DNA from 2 places in the Pseudomonas sp. AG1028 genome. Region 1 is predicted to be linked to the other one. Evidence: predicted binding sites of a transcription regulator. Region 1 holds the regulator's gene; the other holds the start of a gene.
The links. Region 1 encodes FliA, which starts transcription of late flagellar genes. Its sites were predicted from a motif close to CTAAAGTTTNNNNNNNNNNNGCCGNTAA; they were not measured.
Positions count from the first base shown of each region.

Region 2: the regulator FliA is predicted to act here: its motif matches at 2,760-2,787, upstream of flgM (flagellar biosynthesis anti-sigma factor FlgM).

Region 1 is NZ_VIVP01000014.1:43,421-50,722, forward strand. It holds gene FB481_RS21355 (chemotaxis protein CheA) at 1-2,075, opposite strand, end outside; gene FB481_RS21360 (protein phosphatase CheZ) at 2,087-2,875, opposite strand; gene FB481_RS21365 (chemotaxis response regulator CheY) at 2,895-3,269, opposite strand; gene fliA (RNA polymerase sigma factor FliA) at 3,466-4,209, opposite strand; gene fleN (flagellar synthesis regulator FleN) at 4,206-5,036, opposite strand; gene flhF (flagellar biosynthesis protein FlhF) at 5,134-6,441, opposite strand; gene flhA (flagellar biosynthesis protein FlhA) at 6,457-7,302, opposite strand, start outside.
Region 2 is NZ_VIVP01000002.1:205,964-213,265, forward strand. It holds gene FB481_RS03935 (MFS transporter) at 1-973, shown strand, start outside; gene FB481_RS03940 (flagellar brake protein) at 986-1,735, opposite strand; gene FB481_RS03945 (flagella synthesis protein FlgN) at 1,813-2,280, opposite strand; gene flgM (flagellar biosynthesis anti-sigma factor FlgM) at 2,385-2,720, opposite strand; gene flgA (flagellar basal body P-ring formation chaperone FlgA) at 2,865-3,623, opposite strand; gene FB481_RS03960 (chemotaxis protein CheV) at 3,703-4,626, shown strand; gene cheR (protein-glutamate O-methyltransferase CheR) at 4,731-5,558, shown strand; gene flgB (flagellar basal body rod protein FlgB) at 5,835-6,245, shown strand; gene flgC (flagellar basal body rod protein FlgC) at 6,257-6,700, shown strand; gene flgD (flagellar hook assembly protein FlgD) at 6,715-7,302, shown strand, end outside.

The sequences.
Region 1 (7,302 bases):
TGCTCTTCGTGAGCCGCACTGCTCACCAGCCAGCGCTTGAGGTAGAACAGAGGTAGCGCCTTGTCGCGCACGATCACCACTTCCTGGCCGTCGACCACGTTGGTGCGCGACAGGTCGAGGTGGAAGATCTCGTTGACGTTGACCAGCGGGAAAGCGAACGCCTGGTTGCCGAGCATCACCATCAGCGTCGGCATGATCGCCAGGGTCAGCGGCACCTTGATGACAATCTTCGAGCCCTGCCCCTTCTGGGAGAACACGTTGACCGTGCCGTTGAGCTGGGAAATCTTGGTTTTCACCACGTCCATGCCGACGCCGCGACCAGAGACGTCGGAAATTTCTGTCTTGGTCGAGAAGCCTGGCGCAAAGATCAGGTTGTAGCACTCCAGATCGCTCAGCCGATCGGCGGCATCCTTATCCAGCAGGCCTTTTTCCACGGCCTTGCTGCGCAGGATCTCGGCGTCCATCCCCTTGCCGTCATCGGTGATCATCAGCAGGATGTGGTCGCCTTCCTGCTCGGCGGACAGCACCACGCGCCCGGTCCGAGACTTGCCGGCCGCCTCGCGCTCGTCAGGGCTTTCCACCCCGTGGTCGACGGCGTTGCGCACCAGGTGCACCAGCGGGTCGGCCAGTGCCTCGACGAGGTTCTTGTCCAGGTCGGTCTCTTCACCAACCAGTTCCAGGTTGATCTCTTTCTTGAGCTGGCGTGCTAGATCGCGAACCAGGCGTGGGAAGCGCCCAAAGACCTTCTTGATCGGCTGCATGCGGGTCTTCATGACCGAGGTCTGCAGATCGGCCGTGACAACGTCGAGGTTCGACACCGCCTTGGACATGGCCTCGTCGCCGCTGTTGAGCCCCAGGCGCACCAGGCGGTTACGCACCAGAACCAGTTCGCCGACCATGTTCATGATCTCGTCCAGGCGCGCAGTGTCGACGCGAACGGTAGTCTCCGCTTCGCTGGCCGGTGCGGCGGCCGCCGCAGGTGCAGACGCCGGTTTGCTGGCTTCCGCCTTGGCGGCCGCAGGCGCTGCCTTGCTGGGTTCTGGCTTGGCTGCAGGTGCGGGTGCTGCCTTGGCCGGCTCGGCCTTGGCGGCCGGCGCAGCGGCTTTGGCAGGTTGCGGGGCAGGAGCCGGTTTTGCAGCAGGCGCAACGGCCGCGGCCGGCGCTACGGCAGGCGCGACTAACTGACCCTTGCCATGTAGTTGATCGAGCAGCGCTTCGAATTCGTCATCGGTGATTTCATCGCCCGGCGCTGCCGAGGCCGGTTCGCTGGAAGCGGCTACCGGTGCCGCCGCCGACGCAACGGCAGGCGCAGCGAACTGGCCCTTGCCATGCAACTGGTCGAGCAGCGCTTCGAATTCATCATCGGTGATCTCATCGCCAGGCGTTGCGGCAGCGGCAGGCTCAGCAGGCGCTGCAGCCACCGGTTCCACGGCAGGCGCACTGAACTGGCCCTTGCCGTGCAACTGATCGAGCAGCGACTCGAATTCGTCATCAGTGATCTCGTCAGCCGCCGTGGCGGGCTGCGCCGGCGCTTCGTCGCCCAGTGCATCGAGCAATTGCTCGAATTCGCTGTCAGAGATATCTGCTGAAGGCTGTGCCGCTGCCACCTCGGGCTCCGCAGGCGCGACAGCAACCGGTTCAGGTTCAGCCGCGACCTCGACTGCTGCGGGTGCAGGCTCGGCACCAGCGGGCTCAGCCAGACGCGCTAGCGCGGCCAGCAGCTCCGGCGAAGCCGGCGTCAGCTCCACGCGCTCGCGCACTTCGGCGAACATACCGTTGACGGCGTCCAGTGCTTCGAGCACCACGTCCATCAGTTCGGCGTCCACACGACGCTCGCCTTTGCGCAGGATATCGAACACGTTCTCGGCAATGTGGCAGCACTCGACCAGCTCGTTGAGCTGCAAGAAACCGGCACCACCTTTTACCGTGTGAAACCCTCGAAAGATCGCATTGAGCAGATTCATATCGTCCGGGCGGCTTTCCAGCTCCACCAACTGCTCGGACAATTGCTCAAGAATTTCGCCGGCCTCTACCAGGAAATCCTGGAGGATTTCTTCATCGGCGCCGAAGCTCATATGACGTGCTCCTAAAAACCCAGACTGGACAGCAGATCGTCGACGTCGTCTTGGTTAGAGGCGACATCATCACGCTTATCGGCATGAATCTGCGGACCTTCACCGCGGGACGGATTTTTTTCTTTGTTTTGCTCGGCACGCAACTGTTCGTGGTTGTGATCGATACCGGCAAAGCGATCGACCTGACTGGCCATGAGCACCAGTTTCAGTAGATTGCTCTCGACCTCGGTCACCAATTGCGTAACGCGCTTGATCACCTGACCGGTCAGATCCTGGAAATCCTGCGCCAGCAGAATGTCATTCAAATGCTCCGATAGCTTGCTGGTGTCGCGCTGGCTGCGCGACAGAAACAGCTCGATACGCTTGGCGAGCTCACGGAACGCCTCGGCGCTCATCTCGCGGCGCATGAAGCGGCCCCAGTCCTCGGCGAGCGAATCGGCTTCACTACTCAGGTCATTGACCAGCGGCGCGCTCTGCTCGACCAGATCCATGGTGCGATTGGCCGCACGCTCGGTCATGGTCACCACGTAGTTCAGGCGCTCGGTGGCGTCGGAAATCTGCGAGATTTCCTTGGCGTGGGGCACCCGGGGATCGAGCTGAAAATTGACGATAGCGTTATGCAGCTCACGGGTGAGCTTGCCGACTTCGAGGTAAAGCCCCCGGTCGCGCGCCTTGTTCAATTCATTGATCAGCTGTACGGCTTCGCCAAAGTTTCCTTGCTCGAGGCTGTCGACCAGTTGGCGGGCATTGCTTTTCAGGGTCGACTCGAGGTCAACCTCGTTGGAGTCATCGTGTTCCATAACAACCTCGCGGCAGACATCAGCCGTTAACTCGCTCGAAGATTTTTTCGATCTTTTCCTTGAGCACCTGAGCGGTGAAGGGCTTGACTACGTAGCCATTCACACCGGCTTGTGCGGCCTCGATGATCTGATCGCGCTTGGCTTCCGCCGTCACCATGAGCACCGGCAACTGCTTGAGTCGCTCGTCGGCACGCACGGCGCGCAGCAGATCGATACCGGTCATGCCCGGCATGTTCCAGTCGGTTACCAGAAAATCGAAATTGCCGCTCTGCAGCATGGGCAGCGCGGTTACCCCGTCATCAGCCTCTGCCGTATTGGTGAACCCCAGATCACGCAAGAGGTTCTTGATGATCCGTCGCATCGTCGAGAAATCATCGACGATGAGGATTTTCATGTTCTTGTCCAAGTCGACCTCCGTACAGTCCTAAAACGCCTACACCTTGTGCAGCGCTTATTAATCGTGAAACCGGCCTGGCTGAACGCCGCAAACCATTGCGCTCGGCTTTGCTGCGTTCACTGTGTGCCCCGCCCTGCTGTGCTGCATTTACCACAAGGGCTGGCTCGACCAACTCCAGTCCCTGCACAAATTCCTATGCGCGCCACTCCCCCAACCGCGCCCGTAAGCGCGCGGCACACTGACTATGCAGTTGGCTGACCCGCGATTCACTCACCCCCAGCACCTCGCCGATTTCCTTGAGGTTCAATTCCTCGTCGTAGTACAGCGACAACACCAGCCGCTCACGTTCCGGCAGATTACTGATGGCATCGGCCAATGCAGCCTGGAAACGACTGTCTTCCAGTTCATGCGAAGGCCCGTGATGCAGGGAACTCGTGTCTTCCTGCAGACCGCCGTTATCGCCTTCCTGCAAGAGGTCGTCGAAACTGAACAGGCGGCTGCCCAAAGTGTCGCCAAGAATGCCGTAGTAATCTTCGAGACTCAATTGGAGTTCGGCAGCAACCTCGTGATCTTTAGCGTCACGACCGGTTCTGGCCTCAATTTTTCGTATTGCATCGCTGACCATGCGGCTGTTGCGGTGCACCGAACGCGGCGCCCAGTCGCCCTTGCGTACCTCATCGAGCATGGCGCCGCGGATGCGGATACCGGCAAAGGTCTCGAAACTGGCGCCCTTGCCGGCATCGTACTTACGCGACGCCTCGAGCAGACCGATCATGCCGGCCTGGATCAAGTCGTCGACCTGTACGTTGGCGGGCAGACGGGCCAGCAGGTGGTAGGCGATGCGTTTTACCAGCGGCGCGTGGCGCTCGATCAACTGATGCTGTGAATCTCGTGCTTGTGCCTTGCTGTACATTCGGAGTCCAGAGGCTGTCGTCATACAGCCGTGTCTGCAGTCGGTTGTTGCACCAAGCGCTCCACGAAAAATTCCAGATGGCCACGCGGGTTGGCCGGCAAGGGCCATGCATCGACCTTCTGGGCAATCGCCTTGAACGCCAGCGCGCACTTCGAACGAGGGAACGCCTCATACACCGCACGCTGTTTCTGTACGGCCTTGCGAACCGATTCGTCGTACGGCACCGCGCCCACGTATTGCAGCGCGACGTCCAGGAAACGGTCGGTCACTTTAGTCAGCTTAGCAAAGAGATTGCGGCCTTCCTGGGGGCTGTGCGCCATGTTGGCGAGGACCCGGAAACGGTTCATGCCGTGGTCGCGATTGAGTAGCTTGATCAGCGCGTAGGCATCGGTAATGGACGTCGGTTCGTCGCACACCACCACCAGCACTTCCTGGGCCGCGCGCACGAAGCTGACCACTGAGTCACCAATACCGGCAGCGGTATCGACGATGAGCACGTCAAGGTTCTCGCTGATGTCGCTGAAGGCCTGGATCAGGCCGGCGTGCTGCATGGGCGTAAGCTGCACCATCGCTTGAGTACCGGAGGCGGCGGGCACGATACGAATGCCGCCAGGCCCCTGCAGCACCACATCACGCAGGTCGCACTCGCCGTCGATCACGTCAGCCAGGGTGCGCTTGGCGGTAAGACCAAGCAGCACGTCCACGTTGGCAAGGCCCAGGTCGGCGTCCATGAGCATAACGCGCCGACCAAGGTCGGCCAGTGCCAGCGACAAGTTCACCGACACATTGGTCTTGCCAACGCCGCCTTTGCCGCCAGTCACCGCGATCACCTGTACGGGATGCATACCCATGTTATCTACACACCTTATTCTGACTTCACTGTGGGCCCTGGGGCCATTGTGCGCTGTCGCGGCGAGCACGACCAGCGCGTCACCGTATTCAATCCGTTCAACCGGCCTGTCTGGCAGGGTTCTGATAGAGCCCTGCGAACATATCGGCCATGGTGTCTTCGCTCGGCTCGTCCGGCGCCTGCAGACCGACAGCGCGACTGACCAACTGATGGCTGCGCGGCACGTGTACGTCATCCGGGATGCGCGGGCCATCTGCCAAGTAGGCTACCGGCAGACGATGGCCAATAGCCAGCCCCAATACCTCACCCATGCTGGTAGCCTCATCCAGTTTACTCAGAATGCAGCCCGCCAGCCCACAGCGCTTGTAGCTGTGATAGGCCGCCTTGAGAACCTGCGCCTGGCTAGTGGCGGCCAGCACCAGGTAATTGCGTGCGTTGACGCCGCGGCTGGCCAGCGCCTCAAGCTGCATGCGCAGCGCCGGATCATTGGCGGGCAGGCCAGCGGTGTCGATCAGCACCACACGCTTGCGGGCCAGCGGTACGAGCGCCTGGGTCAGCGACTGACCCGGATCGACCTGGGTCACCGAGACGCCAAGAATCCGGCCCAGGGTCTTTAGCTGTTCCTGAGCGCCGATACGGTAGCTGTCCATGCTCACCAGCGCGATGCTGGCCGCGCCATACTTGAGAACGTAGCGCGCGGCCAGCTTGGCCAGGGTGGTGGTCTTGCCCATGCCGGCGGGGCCGACCAGCGCGATCACGCCGCCCTCTTCCATCGGCTCCTGCTTGGGCGTCTGAATCGAATGGGCAAGGTGCGCCAGCACCATGCGCCAGGCTTTGCGCTGATCGGCAATCGAGGCGACCCGCTCGAGCAACACGCGCGACAGCTCTGCTGGTACGCCCATACGCTGCAGACGGCGCCACAGTGTGGCCTGCTGCGGGCGGCGGCTCTGCATCTGCCCCCACGCCATCGAGCCCATCTGCATTTCGATCAGCTCACGCAGGCCATGCAGCTCGGAGCGCATGGAATCCAGCGCCGACTGATCGACTGCCGCCGCAACCGGCTTCTGCTGTTGACGCTTGAGCACGGCATCCAGGCTGTCGGCAGGCGGCGTGGCAGCTGCCGCGCCAAACAGCTGACGGTCCTTGCCGGCATCGGCCTGGGTACGCATGGTCAGCTCGGCATGGGCCGACGCTATCTTCGACTGGGTCTTGCGCAACTCGGCTTCCAGCGCCGGGTTGGCCTGACGTGCTGGCACAGGCGGAGCCTGATAATCGAGTGCAGCCGTCAATTCCACGCCACCGGCCACACGGCGGTTGGCGATGATGGTCGCATCGGCGCCCAGCTCATCTCGAACCAGCTTCATGGCTTGGCGCATATCGGCAGCGAAAAAGCGTTTGACCTGCATGGCCCGTACCCTCGATTAGTTCTGCCCCACCGTCGCAACGATGGTGACCTGCTTGTTGTCCGGAATTTCCTGGTACGCCAGAACATGCATGCTCGGGACGGCCAACCGGGCGAAACGCGAGAGCATTCCCCGAACCGGCCCGGCCGCCAGCAGAATCACTGGCTTGCCAAGCATCTCCTGACGCTGCGCTGCTTCCACCAGGGAACGCTGCAGCTTCTCCGCCATACCAGGTTCGAGGAGGATGCCATCCTCGGAGCCCTGACCGGCCTTCTGAAGACTGTTTAGCAATATCTGTTCCAACCTTGGCTCAAGGGTGATCACAGGCAGCTCCGGCTCTAGTCCCACGATGTTTTGCACGATTGCACGAGACAGCGCGACGCGAACTGCCGCGACCATGGCGGCGGGATCTTGACTCCTTGGCGCGACGTTGGCGATGGCTTCAGCGATGGTGCGAATGTCACGCACTGGCACCTGCTCCTGCAGCAGCGCCTGCAGCACCTTGAGCAGGGTCGACAGGGAAATCAGCCCGGGCACCAGCTCTTCGGCGAGCTTGGGCGAGCTTTTCGCCAGCAATTGCATCAATTGCTGGACCTCCTCGTGACCCAGCAGCTCGTGGGCGTGCTTGTGCAGGATCTGATTGAGGTGAGTGGCCACCACGGTGCTAGCGTCCACCACGGTGTAGCCGAGTGATTGCGCCTGGTCGCGCTGACCCGGATCGATCCACACGGCTTCAAGTCCGAACGCCGGATCTCTGGCGGCCACCCCGTTGAGGGTGCCGAACACCTGACCGGGGTTGATCGCCAGCTCGCGATCCGGGTAGACCTCGGCTTCAGCGACACTGACGCCCATCAGCGTCAGGCG
Region 2 (7,302 bases), on a different contig from region 1:
GGCGGAAACCAAGCAGCGTGGCTTGGTCTTTGCCGGCTACATGGCCGCGTCCTACCTGGGCCTGGTGCTCGGGCAGCTGGTGCTGGTGGTGCACCCGACGCTGGGCCTGGAACTGCTGATGCTGGTGGCCCTGTCGTTCGCCCTGTGTCTGGTACCGGTGGCGCTGACTCGTCGCCTGCATCCAGCGCCCCTGCGACCCGCGCCCCTGGAAATGCGCTTCTTCTTTCGCCGTGTACCTTTATCACTCACCACTATCGGCGTTGCGGGCCTGATGATCGGTTCCTTTTACGGCTTGGCGCCGCTGTATGCGGCAGAAATGGGGCTAGCCACCGAGCAGGTGGGTATCTTCATGGGCTGTTGCATTCTCGCCGGGCTGGTGGTGCAGGCGCCTTTGGGCTGGCTCTCTGATCGCTTCGACCGGGTCAAATTGATCCGCGGCATGTCGGCTGCACTGTTACTGGTGGCCTCCCCCCTGGCCGTTCTCTCCGAAGCGCCCCTGTTGTTGCTGATCTCGGTAGGCTTCATCGTCAGCATGTTGCAATTCAGCCTCTATCCACTGGCTGTGGCGTTCGCCAACGACCACGTCGAAACTGATCGACGAGTATCGCTGACCGCCATGCTGCTGGTCACTTTTGGGGTTGGCGCCTGTATCGGGCCACTGTTGGTCGGTGTGCTGATGCGCTTCTTCGGGGCCAACATGCTGTACGCGTTCTTCTGCCTGTGCGGCCTGTTCTTGGTCTGGCGCGTGCGCTCGAACATCGTCACACACCTGCACCAGGTCGACGATGCTCCGCTGCAGCACGTGGCCATGCCGGTGAACATGACCGCATCACCACTGGTGGCGGCGCTCGATCCGCGTGTTGATGAGCAGGTTGTGCAGGAGCAGATGCAGGAGCCTGTGGCGACCGAATTAGATGATGCCGCCCCTCCGGCTGAAGGCTCGGAGCCTTCTGCTACCGCGCCACAGGCATGATGTTTGACGGTCTTACAGAAACCCGTCGCTTTCGAAGCGACGGGCCTCGCGCTGCAGCTGGTAGACGAAACGCTCGATCAGGCGCTGTTGCAGGCCGCTGAGACTCTCGAAGTGCAGGCCCGCAAAGGTGATATCGAGCTTGTCGTCATAGCGGGCGTGACGCAGCTCGATGGCCGTTTCCAGTTTGCCGACCGGCAGCTGTGCACAGAAAACCTCGTAGATCTGCCCAGCCTGCAGCTGTTTGGTGGCATCACCGGCGAGGCGGATCTTGCACCCTGATGCAGAGATGTCCAGCATCAGGCCTTCGAGCGGCGCGCGCAGCCGCGTACCACTAAGCTGCACCTTGACCTGTTCCGATTGCTTGACTGCGGCGCGGAAGGCATTGCGGCGCTGGTGGTAATGCACCTCGGCAGGAATTGTGCCGAGATAGCAGCGCTCTCCATCACGTTCGCTTACGCGCATGCCCGTTGGGCAGTCCCAGGCGATGCGTACGCCGTCATGCAGCGATTCGACGCTGAAGGCTTCGCCATTTTGCAGGTAACGTTCGCCGTCACTGGGGATCATCTCGTCGAGAATCAGCAGGTTGCGGTCTCGGTCGATCTCGATGACAAAGCTCTGGAAACGCTGGTTGCGATCCTGAAACGTCAGGATCAAAGGGTCATGGTGCTGTTGCAGCAGACGTAGGTTGGCAACGATCTCCACAGGTGCCTTGAGCACCTTGGGGGGTTGCGGGCCACAGTCCTGAGCGAAGGGGTTGGACACGGTCCAGTGATCTCCGGGGCAAGGTACTGCTGCGTCGGTTAATGCGATGTTGCATCACCACGCATCTTGTCGTTATGTCAGGCCTGGCTGAGCGGGCGCTTGTTGCCGATTTTAGCGGTACCACCGCTGCTGTCATAGAGTGACGGTGTTTCGCTGCCGCGCAAAATACCGAGCATGCTGGCAGTGGAATTCTGGCTGCTACGAATAACTCGGCCGTTACGTAAATTGGCTTCCTGGCAGCGTTCGAGCAGCTCGCTCAACTGTTCGCTGGCCTGGATCAGTTCGTCACCTTTGTCCGAACGTTCGGCAAGCGCTTTCAAGCCTGCGCGATCAGGGCTCAGTTGCAGACTGATTAGGGCTTGTGTACGGCCTTTGCCGTGTTGGTCGAGGGTAGCAAGCAGGGGCTGTTTGCTCGCTAGAATGTCCTGCAACTTGCTCAGGTCATGCTCGCCAAGGGCTTCATATTCGGCGTCGATCAGCTCAAGCAGTCGCGCTGCGTGGCCGATATCCTCGTTGAACAGATCGAGCAGGGGCGTGATGTTCATGGTTCTGGCTCTCTGGGGGGGAACCGCTAGGCGCGCATCTGCTATGGAAGCGGACGGGCGTCAGTCGGTTTCCGGGCGTCCAACGCCCCAGTGCGAGCCGGAAGCTAGCGCTGGGATTCGAAATTGAGCAGCTTGCTGGCGACGCGCTGACTATCGACCTGATAGCTGCCGTCAGCAACGGCCTGTTTCAGCTTGGCTACTCGGTCACTGTCGACGGCCGGCTGGTCACGCAGCTTGTCGACGGTTTTCTGCAACTGTTGTGCTTCGCTACTCAGCTGTACGGACTCGCCGCTCTTGCCGCTGGCGGTGCTCTGCTGAGTTGTAGCGGTATTGCCGGCAGCCTTGTTGTCGATGGCTTCGTTCTTGCCGGCCTGAGTACCGCCGGCACGGCTGGTGCTGGCTGGCGTGGAGCTGTTGAGTCGGTTGAAGTCGATGACCATGGTGCAAAACCTCTAACGGTGTGTGGACGCTTGCCTAGTGTGTCGGCTGTGCCCGGAAAAACTTTAGGCAAAAAAATTGCGTCGCTTGCACAGTCTAAATCAGCCTCGTTCACCCGTCAGCCAGTCCATTGGCCGAGCCGGTTCTCACATCGATACTTCCACCTGCCCAGGGCCGGTAACCCTTGCGCGCACCACGCGTTGCGAGCTCTGGTTACGCACGCTGATCTGCTTGCCAACGGCGCCATCGGAAAGCGCTTCGCCGGGCATGCGTACGTTGATGCCACCGCTGCGTGCGCTGATCACTACCTGATCGCCGCGGCGGATGACTTCCGCCTGGCGGATGAATGTAGGCGACAGTACCTGGTCCGGCTGCAAAGCTCGAGTGGCCTTGCGACCGACTGCCTGCTCCAAGTCGATCATGTAGCCCTGGTTGAGCAGGCCGACATCGCGCTCGGCGAGCATCAGGTCGCCCTCGCCGAGCACACCCTCGCGCTTGATAGGTCGGGTCACGGTGACCACTTCGCGGTAGAGGCGCACCTGGCCGGGAACGAATACGGTCCAGGGGGAGGTGCCATCGCAGCGTACACGCATAGTCACCCGGCCGATGGGTTCTGCCGGCGTTTCCAGGTTGATCGTCAGCGGCTGATCGCATAAAGGCAGGCGCAGGCGGGGGTCGAGGCGATTGATCTGCACCTCATGGCGCGCCTGAATATTGCTGCGCTGCAAATAGTCTGCAACTGCCTGCTCAAGAAAGCGCTGGGTCTCGCCGATAAGCTGATCGGGCAGGGTGACGGAGGCAGTTGTCAGCGTGCTATAGCCGAGCGCCAGCAAAGCAGGTAAAACTGCCAGGCAGCGAAGGCTTTTGGCCATCGCGCGTCGGATAATTGTCATTCGTACATTCATGTCTGGTTCGTAGCAAGGCGCGTGCCGCCTGCTACGCTAACCAAATCTGATGTGTTACTGGAATCTTGGGAGCCCGTACATGGCCGGTGTGATGGATTCGGTCAACCAGCGAACTCAGCTGGTTGGGCAAAATCGTCTGGAACTGCTGTTGTTTCGTCTCGACGGCCCTCAGCTGTACGGGATCAACGTCTTCAAGGTGAAGGAGGTGTTGCAATGTCCGAAACTCACCATTATGCCCAAGTCGAGCCACGTGGTTCGCGGCGTGGCCAACATTCGCGGTGGCACGATTCCGATCTTGGATCTGTCTATCGCCACTGGCAAGCGCCCGCTCGCTGACCTCAATGGCAGCTTCGTGATCATCACTGAGTACAACACCAAGGTGCAGGGCTTCCTGGTCCGCTCGGTGGAGCGCATCGTCAATATGAACTGGGAAGAGATCCATCCGCCACCCAAGGGTACTGGGCGTGATCATTATCTGACAGCCGTTACCCGGCTGGATGAGAAACTGGTCGAGATCATTGATGTCGAGAAGATTCTTGCCGAGGTGGCGCCGACCTCCGAGGTTATTTCGGCTGGGGTGATCGATGTCGAAGTGCAGACCAAGGCTGTCAGCCAGCACGTGCTGATCGTCGATGATTCCTCGGTGGCCCGTAAGCAGGTGATGCGCTGCCTGCAGACGGTCGGCGTGGAGGTCACGGCGCTGAACGATGGCCGTCAGGCGCTCGATTACCTGCAGGCCATGGTCGCTGAGGGCAAGTCGCCCGAGCAGGAATTGCTGATGATCATTTCCGATATTGAGATGCCGGAAATGGATGGTTATACCCTGACGGCAGCGATTCGTGCTGATGCACGCATGCAGAAGCTGCACATTCTGCTGCATACTTCGCTGTCCGGCGTATTCAACCAGGCAATGGTGAAGAAAGTAGGGGCCAATGACTTCCTGGCAAAATTCCGTCCGGATGATCTGGCCTCACGAGTCGTGGATCGCATCAAGGCCGGCTGATCGTGGCAGCGTTAAAAAAGCTGGCAGATTTTGCCAGCTAACTCGCCTAGCGCTTCTCGGAGCGCTCGGCGCAATCAATGGAATAGATGGGCGAGGCCTCACGAGTGTCTTCAGGTAATTTGGATTTCGAGCAATTCCGGATCTTTCTGGAAAAGGCCTGTGGCATCGTGCTTGGCAGCAACAAGCAATACCTGGTTTCCAGTCGGCTGAATAAGTTGATGGAGACCAACGGCATCAAGACATTAGGTGAGCTGGTGCAGCGCATGCAAAGTCAGCCGCGCAGTGGTTTGCGCGAGCAGGTGGTCGATGCGATGACGACCAATGAAACACTGTGGTTTCGTGACACCTATCCCTTCGAGGTGCTGAAGAATCGCGTATTGCCTGAGTTGATCAAGGCTTATCCGGGGCAGCGCCTGCGTATCTGGTCAGCCGCCTGCTCCTCGGGGCAGGAGCCTTACTCGCTGTCGATGAGTATTGATGAGTTCGAGCGCAGCAATGTTGGCCAGCTCAAGGCCGGGATTCAGATCGTCGCGACCGATCTGTCGCCCACCATGCTGAACAACTGCAAGTCGGGCGAGTATGACAGCCTTGCCATGGGGCGCGGGCTTGCTCAGGAGCGGCTACAACGCTATTTCGATCCTAAAGGGCCGGGGCGCTGGGTGGTCAAACCGGCCATTAAGAGCCGTGTGGAGTTCCGCCCGCTGAACCTGCTCGACAGTTACGCCAGTCTTGGCAAGTTCGATATCGTGTTCTGCCGCAACGTGCTGATCTACTTCTCGGCGGAAGTGAAGAAGGACATCCTCACGCGCATCCACGCCATGCTCAAGCCAGGTGGATACTTGTTCCTTGGAGCCTCGGAGGCGCTTAACGGGTTGCCCGAGAAATACCAGATGGTTCAGTGCAGTCCTGGGATCATCTACAAAGCCAAGTGATCAAAGGTTTTTTAGAAAGAACGGGAGGCCATGGCCTCCCGTTTTGTTTTATGGCTGACAGCCTTCTGTCACCACCGCGTCAGAAAAGCGGCAATCCAGCGTTCAGATTGCCGTTCCTACTTTGCCTAGCGGCGGAAAAGCTTTGCCGCTCGTGCACCTCGAATGCCCTGCTTTTCAGTGATCTAACTGATTTATAAGTAAAAAAATAAATTGGCACGTGCTTTGCTGTTAACTCTGCAGACAAACAGGCTAGCCGTTACGGCAAAGGTCCCTGAGATGAGCATCAGTTTCGATAGTGCACTTGGTATTCACGAGAAGGCGCTGGGTTTTCGCGCGCAGCGTGCCGAAGTGCTGGCTAATAACATGGCCAACGCCGACACCCCCAACTACAAGGCGCGTGACCTGGATTTCGCGTCGGTGCTGGCTCAGCAAGCTGCAAAGAGCAGTGGTAGTGGCAACACGGGCTTGAGAACCACCAATAGCCGCCATATCGCAGCAGAAGGCGTGCCAATGGGCGACGCTTCGCTAGCATACCGTACGCCAACCGCGCCTTCGATCGATCAGAACACTGTGGATGCGCAGGTCGAGCAGGCCAATTACGCCGAGAACGCGGTGGCCTTCCAAACCAGTTTCACGCTGCTCAACAGCAAATTCAAAGGGCTCGTCAGCGCCCTGCGTGGTGAATAAAGGAGCCTGATATGTCCCTCACCAGTGTTTTCAATATCGCCGGAACCGGTATGAGTGCCCAGAGCACTCGCCTCAATACCATCTCCAGCAACATTGCCAACGCCGAGACCGTCTCCTCGAGCGTCGATCAGACCTATCGCGCGCGCCATCCGGTGTTCGCCACCGTGTTCCAGAATGCCCAGGGCGGCAATAACGGCTCGCTGTTTGCCGATCAGGACAACTCGGGCGCCGGCGTTCAGGTGCTGGGGATCGTCGAGGATCAGAGCAGTCTGATGCCGCGTTATGAGCCCAATCACCCGGCAGCGGACGAGAAGGGTTACGTCTATTACCCCAACGTCAACGTGGTCGAGGAAATGGCGGACATGATTTCCGCCAGTCGTGCCTTTCAGACCAACGTGGAAATGATGAATACCGCCAAGCAGATGATGCAGCGCGTATTGACCTTGGGCCAGTGAGCCAGGAGTGAGCGATGAGCACCGTTGATGGCGTCGGCTCCAGTTCCGTACTGGACAAGTATCAGGTCAAGCAGGACAGCACGCAGAACAAGGAGCTGGGCAAGGACCAGTTTCTCAACCTGCTGGTGGCGCAGCTTAACAATCAGAACCCGCTGGAGCCTCAGGGCAATGGCGAGTTCATCGCGCAGCTGGCGCAGTTCAGTACCGTGGAGGGGGTTGAAAAGCTCAACTCGAGCATGGAAACCATCCTCTCGGGCTACCAGTCCTCGCAGGCGCTGCAGGCTTCTTCATTGGTTGGGCGCAAGGTCATCGTGCCGGTCGATAAGGCGGTGGTCGATACCAGTGAAAGCTTCAAGGCCAGTGCCGTACTACCGACCAGCAGCAGCAACGTATACGTCAACGTTTACGACAGTGCCGGTGCGGTGGTCAGTCGTATCAATCTCGGCGAACAGCAGGCCGGCAACGTCAGTTTCATCTGGGATGGTAAGGATTCAAGCGGCAACGTCATGAAACCGGGAACTTACAAGTTCGAGGCTCAGGCCACTTACGGCAATGAGACCAAAGGGCTTTACACCTTGCTGCCGGCCAACGTCGACAGCGTC